DNA from 2 places in the Macrococcus brunensis genome. Region 1 is predicted to be linked to the other one. Evidence: riboswitches for the same ligand, from Rfam matches in the RefSeq annotation. Region 1 holds a riboswitch; the other holds the start of a gene.

Region 1 (4,221 bases):
TTTGTCCATGATAACGGCTATAATCTGAAACAAATAAAAGAGGGCTTGTTCCCGTCTGACAAAGTACTCTATGCAGGTATTATTGATGGCAGAAATGTCTGGGCGTCTGACATCGAATCAAAGAAGAATTTAATTGAGACCCTGCAGGAATATGTTTCTGACATCGTTATTCAGCCTTCTTCCTCTCTGCTGCATGTACCAGTGACGCTTGAAAAAGAAGAAATTGATGGAGTGGTTCTTGACGGATTAAGCTTTGCAGTCGAGAAACTTGATGAACTCTATGCACTGAAACAATTATTTAATGAGCAGGATGCTACGCTTTATGGACAGTTGAAAGAGCAATACACACGCTTTCAGAATCAGGATTTCAAAAAACTGGAGTACAATTATGATGTGGTAAGGGTCAGCCGTGAGTCATCTTTCGAAACTAGAAGAGTCCTGCAGAAAGACGTCTTGCAGCTACCGGAACTACCTACTACAACCATAGGCTCATTCCCGCAGTCAAAAGAAGTAAGAAAGTATCGTGCAGACTGGAAGAATAAAAGAATATCAGATGAGGAATATCAGTCATTCCTTGAACATGAAATTAAGCGCTGGATAGAAATCCAGGAAGAATTAGGGCTGGATGTACTGGTGCATGGAGAATTTGAACGTAATGATATGGTTGAATTCTTCGGCGAGAAGCTGGAAGGCTTCCTTGTGACACGTTATGGCTGGGTTCAGTCTTATGGTTCAAGAGCAGTTAAGCCGCCCATTATCTATGGCGATATCAAATGGACAGAGCCTCTTACGCTGAAAGAAACAATCTATGCACAGAGTCTGACAGATAAGCCGGTCAAAGGAATGCTGACTGGACCTGTCACTATCCTGAACTGGTCATTTGAGCGGACAGATCTGCCGCGACACGTCGTACAGAATCAAATCGCGCTTGCCATTAATGAAGAAGTATTAGCGCTTGAACAAGCGGGCATCAAAGTCATTCAGGTGGATGAACCTGCACTGCGAGAAGGCCTGCCGCTTAGAAAAGAATATCATGAAGACTATCTGGCAAAAGCGGTCCATGCTTTCAAGCTCGCGACATCATCAGTTGATGACAGAACGCAGATTCATACACATATGTGCTATTCGCAGTTTGGTCAGATCATCCATTCCATCAAAGCACTCGATGCAGATGTCATTTCCATTGAAACTTCCAGAAGTCATGGTGACTTGATTAAAGATTTCGAAGATATTACTTATGGTTTAGGAATAGGACTGGGGGTTTATGATATTCACAGTCCAAGAATTCCGACACAGAAAGAAATAGCGACAGCGATAGAACGTGCACTTCAGCAGATTGATCGCTCATTATTCTGGGTGAACCCTGATTGTGGGCTGAAGACAAGAAACGAAGAAGAAGTGCGTGAAGCGCTGGCTGTATTAGTTCAGACTGTAGAACTGTTCAGGAAAAATCAGCAAGTGAGTGAACGTGCATAATTTAACGCTTCAATATCACCCGTTGAGAAATCCGTATTGAAGGTCAGCATAGCCTGCTGACCTTTCTTTGTCTGTTCAATAATATTGATATTAAGTAAGAAATATTACGTGAGAAAAAATGCATAATTATTCCACGTAATTAAAATAGCAGTTAAGTAGATAATGAACTGTTTTATATAGTTACATCAAAGTGAATATAGATAATTAAACTAAAATTTCTAATTATTCTGTGTATTGAAAGAAATCCAAAAAAATAAAATTTTCTGTTGACTTAAAATTTTTTAGGAGTAAGATAATAATCAATAAATTAAATAAATTTTTAACTCTTATCCAGAGAGGTGGAGGGACAGGCCCTACGAAACCTCGGCAGCAGATTCTTGATGAACACTGTGCCAATTCCTGCAACGAAAGTTGTAAAGATGAGACGAGACTATATGGTATAGATTCCTGTGGACTTGTTCTTGTCCACGGGATTTTTTTGTGGAGTTAAATACAGAAGGAGGGTTTATCATTGGTCATTGTTCGTAAGATTGCCAGTATCATGATCACGATGTGGCTGATTGTTACAGTTACATTTATCATCATGCATTCCATTCCTGGTGATCCATTTTCAAATGACTCTAAAGCATTATCAGAAGAACAGCTGAACCATATGAAGGCGAAGTTTCATCTGGATCAACCGGTTCTGAATCAGTATTTTATTTATCTTAAGAATATCGCCATGTTTGATCTCGGACCTTCTATTCAGTCAGAAAGCCGGGATGTGAATACCATCATTGGTGAAGGGATTGGTGCCTCTGCGCTTCTCGGTATTCAGTCTATTGTCATTGCTCTGATTGGCGGTATCATTCTAGGGACTATCGCAGCGATTTATAAGCATCGTTTCATGGATTTTCTTGCCTTATTCATTGCGATTATTGGTATCTCGGTTCCAAGTTTTATTCTTGCACCTCTGTTGATCAAGTATTTCGGCGTGGAATGGCAGCTTCTGCCGATTGCCAACTTTGACTCATGGTGGCATTCAGTTTTACCGAGTCTTGCACTTGCTGTAGGACCGCTCGCCATTATTACCCGCTACGTTCGGAGCAATATGATTGAGGTGCTGAACTCCAACTATATTCGCACGGCGAAAGCTAAGGGATTACCGATGTCATACATACTCACGCAGCATGTACTGCGGAATACGTTACTCCCTGTGATTACGTTCCTCGGTCCATTATTTGCTTCAGTCGTGACTGGAACGTTTGTCATCGAAAAAGTCTTCTCGATTCCAGGTATTGGTAAATATTTTGTGGAAAGTATCTTCAACCGGGACTATCCAGTCATCATGGGAACAACGATTTTTTATAGTTTTATTTTGCTCCTGACATTGCTCTTAGTGGATGTCTGTTACCGGGTGATTGATCCAAGAATTTCGTTAAGGAGTGGTGAGAAATTTGAATAGTTACGCAGATACTTCGTTCGAGAAATTAACACAAAGAGATGACAGGCAGGAAGATATTTTAAAGCGCGCTTCTACACGGAAACAGCTGCTTCTTTCTTTTTTTAATCATAAGATGGCTATTTTAGGAATAATTGTACTATTTTGTATTATTGTGATGGCTATTATAGGGCCGATGATTTCGGGTTACGAAGGGAGTAAGCAGTCTCTGCTTGAAGCTAACCTTGCTCCCGACAGTAAGTACTGGTTCGGTACAGATGATTTAGGACGAGATGTCTTTACTCGCATCTGGCTGGGTGCTCGTATCTCTTTATCCATCGGGATTATTGCAGCACTCATTGATATCGTCGTCGGCATCGTCGTCGGAGCGATTTCAGGTTATGCAGCAGGTCGAGGTAAATGGGGAGATAGAATCGATGGTTTTCTGATGAGGATTGTAGAGATTCTATACGGTGTACCTTATCTGCTTGTGGTAATTCTGTTACTTGTCTTGATGAAACCAGGTCTAGTTACTATGATTATTGCACTTAGTCTGACAGGCTGGGTCAGCATGGCTCGAATTGTAAGGGGACAGGTGCTGCAGGTTAAACAACAGCAGTTCGTCACTGCAGCTGAACTTCTTGGCACCAGTCATGCCGGTATTCTGCTGAAGCACATCATTCCGAATATTATGGCGGTCATCATCGTCAACCTCACATTCACGATTCCATCTGCTATCTTCGCTGAATCTTTCCTCAGCTTCCTGGGGCTTGGTGTACAGGCACCTGCTGCCAGCTGGGGTACGATGGCGAATGATGCACTCGGTGTTATCTTAAGCGGTGAATGGTGGCGCTTATTATTTCCATCTTTACTGATTGCCCTGACCATGTTTTCTTTCAATGCAATAGGTGACGGTTTGCAGGACACACTTCAAGTTGAAGTAGACTAGGAGGTTCATATGACAGAATTACTAACAGTAAAAAATCTTCAGGTCAGCACGAAGAAGAAAGCTTCTATTGTTAAAGGGGTCTCTTTCAATGTTGAACGTGGAGAAGTATTCGCCATTGTCGGTGAGAGTGGCAGCGGTAAAAGTATCACGACACAGTCTGTCGCAGGCATGCAGGCAGGGAATCTTAATCTGAATGCAGAGCAGATTCAGTTCAACGACCAGGATCTGCAGAAGGCAAAGAATAAAGATTGGCTGAATATCAGAGGGCATCAGCTGGGTATGATTTTTCAGGATCCGATGACGTCACTGAATCCGACACTTACGATAGGTAAGCAGCTGATGGAAATATTCATCATCAAAAAGAAATACTCCAAAA
Region 2 (4,221 bases), 180 kb from region 1:
TTATTTTCGTCGATTTTCTCCTGTATTTCTTCTGCAGTTAACTTCTGCGCATGCTTCGGTGGCCATTGTGTTTGTTTCTCTTCTTTCTTTCTAGAAAAAAGTTTGCTGATTAGTTTCAACATGTCATTATCTCCTTTTATGTCATTTTATAACATTTAGAATCAAGCTCATTATATCATATTATTTCTATGAAATAGAAACACACTTCTAATAAATAGAAGTGTGTTTCTAACTTGTTATAAAGATGCTTTTAACTCTTTGATATCGTCCGGTCCTACCTGACAACATCCTCCTATAAACTTGACGCCTTTATCTTTCCATCTGACAGCCGCTTCAAGTAGTGACTGTTCTTCATCCCCAATCCATACTTTGTTGCTGGCATCATACTTTCTGCCACCATTCGGATAAAGAATAATATCTTTAGAACTTTGCTTGATTAATTTATCTACTGCTTCATCTATCACTTTAATGCTTGTGCAATTGATTCCGAATGCAAGTACATTTGGAATAGCATTCACAGTTTCAATAACCTCATCAAGCTGTGTACCATCTGACAGGTGTGTACTGTCATTCAGCGTTACTGATAGCCATGCTTCTATTTCTTCATATTCCTCAAGCAATTTCTTTACTGCTTTGATTTCTTCAAGATTAGGAATGGTTTCAAATGCAAATACGCTGATTCCGGCTTCAATCAGTATATCTAAGCGCTCTTTATGATAGTCGATGTAATCTTGCTCGGAGATAATATAGTCGCCAGTATATTCAGCGCCGTTACCCAGCATTGCTCCATATGGTCCTAACGAGCCTGCAATAATCGTATTCTCTTTAGCTGCTCGTCTGGCAATCTCTACTGCTTTCTTTAAATAGTTTCTTGCATCTTGATAGTTTAATCCCATATTAATAAATGACTGTATAGCCGCCTGATAAGTGTTAGTTAAAATGATTTCTGCACCTGCATCAACAAATGCCTGATGCACTTGGTAGACAGCTTCCGGATTTGATTCTATTAAATTTGAAGACCACAAAGGATGATTAACATCATAACCGAACTGCTCAACGGTTGTGCCGAATCCTCCATCTAATAAAATGATTTCCTGTCCTAATTTATCTTGTAACTGCATGAATTTCTCCTCCTTTTTTCTTAATGAAATAATGAAGTAATCCTACAAGAATGCAGAATGGCAATCCTATTAATGTGGCTAATCTCTGATTTGGATCAAACAGGACACCAATAGTTGAAATCAAACATAATAGAAACCCGGCAATCGGCAATATATAGGCTTTTTTGTGAGTTTCCTGCTTTTTACGCAGTTGATTGTACCTTGCAGCACATATGCTCATCCATACAACAACGACTGCAAACCCTGCAATGGATACAAGGGCTAAATAAACCGTAGAAGGCGCAATCACACTGGATAATAAACTTAAGAGGGCACCTGCTAAACTGATAATTGTCGCATTGATCGGCATACCCTTTTTATTCAGTTTTCGTGCTATAGGAATAATATTGTCACGCTCGGATAAACTCCAAAGCATACGACTTGAAGCATAAAGGCCTGAGTTTGCCGCTGACAATAAAGCCGTCAATATAACAAAGTTCATGATATCTCCTGCAAAAGGTATACCTATGCTATCCAATATGGATACAAAAGGACTTTCAAGTAAGCTCACTTTGTCAATCGGCAGCAACAGAACCATGATGATAATAGTTCCAATAAATAAAACTGCTAAACGCCATACCGTTGCACTTATTGTTTTCGGGATGACTTTTTGAGGATTCTTAGTCTCTCCTGCAGCAATGGCAATCAGTTCTGTACCACTAAAAGCATAATTGACTGCTAGCATAGTCGTAAAGATCCCGAATAGACCATGAGGAATCTTGAGTAACTTTTCGCCGTCTATGACTGGCTCCAGTTTTGATGGTATTAAGTTAAAGATAATAAGCAATCCAACAATAATGAAAACGACAATCGCAAGCACTTTTACTAAAGATAACCAAAATTCTGTTTCTCCATAAGTTCTACTAGTCGTAAAATTAATACCTACAATAACTACTATAAAAATCAAACTAAATAACCAGACTGGAAATTGAGGAAACCACTTCTGAAAAAGAATCCCTCCCGCAGTGACTTCAGATCCGAGTGCGATAGTCCAGCATAACCAGTAGCTCCATGCGACCACATGCCCGATTGATGGATGAATATAGATGTTTGCATATGTATGGAATCCCCCTACATCTGGATGTTCTACAGCTAATGCACCCATACATTTCATCACAATATAGACGAGCAGGGCACCTATTATATAGCTAATAACTGTTCCTATCGGTCCTGCTTGCTGCAAAGTATATCCTGTACTTAGAAATAAACCCGTTCCAATTACACCACCGAAACTTAACATCATGACATGACGCTTCTCTAACCCTCTTTTGAACTCATTACTCATTTTTCTTCCCCCCATAAAAAAATACCCCTCTGAAAAAGAGGGGTATAAAAGTATACACTCATATTTCAGGCAGAACCTGTTGGATTTAGCACCGTGCAAATGCCGGTTGCTGAGACTTCAAAGGGCCAATTCCCTCCATCTCTCTTTATAAGTTATTTAATTGATACATAGCATATCATCAGACTTATAGTCGGTCAATCATATTTTTATTATTTTCAGTTTTTTCACTCAACTTCAGACTCTTATACTTTTAGTTCTGCTCTTGTTACAATAAATGAGATTAACTAAGGAGGTTTTTCCATGAACGTTTCAGAACGCGCTATCCAGATTTTAAAAGAGACATATGGTCCTGACAGTGAGTTTCGCAACGGTCAGCTTGAGGCCATTACAGCTGTCGTGAATAAGCAGAAGACGCTGGTCATTCAGAAGACGGGCTGGGGTAAGTCTATTGTCTACTTCATTGCGACGAAGATACTGCGGGAACGTGGTGCGGGTCCGACGATTATTATCAGTCCGCTTCTTGCCTTGATGCACAATCAGATTGAGGCAGCGAAAAAGCTCGGTCTCAATGTCGTGACCATCAACAGCAACAACCGCGATGACTGGGAGATGATCTATGCGTCGCTAAACGAAGTAGATGCGATTATTGTCTCGCCTGAGAAGCTGTCAAATCCAGAGTTTGTAGAGCATCTCAGTGAAGTGAATAACATTGAGATGGTCGTGGTGGATGAAGCACATTCGATTTCTGACTGGGGTCATGATTTCAGACCTGACTATCAGCGTATCGTCTATCTGCTGCAGTCGTTCCCTGATCACATCGCGATTCTCGGGACGACAGCGACTGCGAATGACCGGGTGATTCAGGATATCAAGGATCAGTTAGGTGATGACTTACAGGTCTTCCGTGGCGACTTGATTCGTGACAATATTTCCATTCAGGTCAACGCGGCACAGAGTAAGGTTGAACGGCTGGCTTTTATCACGGATGCTTTGACGCGACATCCATTCCTGAGCAAGAAACAGGGCATCATCTACTGCCTGACGAAGAAGGAATGTGACTCTGTTGCCTATTTCCTGTCGCTACAAGGTATCTCTGTTACTGCTTATTATTCGGGTTTGCAGGATGCGTCTGGTGAAGATATGACTGAAGACATACTCGAAGGATTCCATACTGGCATGACACGCGTTATTGTCTCTACTGTCAAGCTCGGCATGGGTTATGACAAATCCGATATCGGTTTCGTCATTCATTTCCAGCTGCCGCAGAACCTGATCGCCTACTATCAGCAGATCGGCCGTGCCGGGCGTGATGGTTCTCCTGCCTTAGCGATTCTGCTGCACGGGGAGGAGGACGAAGAGATCATCAAGTCATTTATTGAAGGCGCGAACAAGGATCCGGAGCTGCTGCAGCAGATTCTGCAGGTGATCGGTGACAGCGCAGATGGACTGAAACGGAATGAGATTCTGCAGCATTTCAATCTGAACGTCACAAAACTCGCTTCTGTACTGAAGTATCTCTATGTCCATAACTATATCTATATGGAGAAAAGTAAGTACTACGTCCATCCGAAGCACCATTTTGATGCGGCGGGCAACGCGCGGATTCAAAAGCAGCTGAATGAGACTCGTCTTGCTGAACTGGATAACCTGAAAGCATTCATCAATTATGACGGCTGCTATATGAAGTTTATTGCGGACGAACTGGACGCGCCTGATACAAAGGAACGCTGCGGCATCTGTGCGCATTGTCGTAACAGGCAGTTCATTACACTGGAG

The links. A riboswitch is a leader RNA that binds a small molecule or an ion and turns the genes downstream of it on or off. The one in region 1 is predicted to bind S-adenosylmethionine.
Region 2: it holds a riboswitch for S-adenosylmethionine, as region 1 does, so the genes downstream of both, MGG13_RS02460 (amino acid permease) here and MGG13_RS01480 (ABC transporter permease) in region 1, are expected to answer to the same signal.

The regions. Positions count from the first base shown of each region.
Region 1 is NZ_CP092179.1:276,902-281,122, forward strand. Features, by position in the region: gene metE (5-methyltetrahydropteroyltriglutamate--homocysteine S-methyltransferase) at 1-1,476, shown strand, start outside; SAM riboswitch class I at 1,800-1,902, shown strand; gene MGG13_RS01480 (ABC transporter permease) at 1,988-2,920, shown strand; gene MGG13_RS01485 (ABC transporter permease) at 2,976-3,845, shown strand; gene MGG13_RS01490 (ABC transporter ATP-binding protein) at 3,855-4,221, shown strand, end outside.
Region 2 is NZ_CP092179.1:452,571-456,791, reverse strand. Features, by position in the region: gene MGG13_RS02470 (hypothetical protein) at 1-122, opposite strand, end outside; gene mmuM (homocysteine S-methyltransferase) at 237-1,121, opposite strand; gene MGG13_RS02460 (amino acid permease) at 1,105-2,460, opposite strand; SAM riboswitch class I at 2,501-2,599, opposite strand; gene MGG13_RS02455 (RecQ family ATP-dependent DNA helicase) at 2,746-4,221, shown strand, end outside.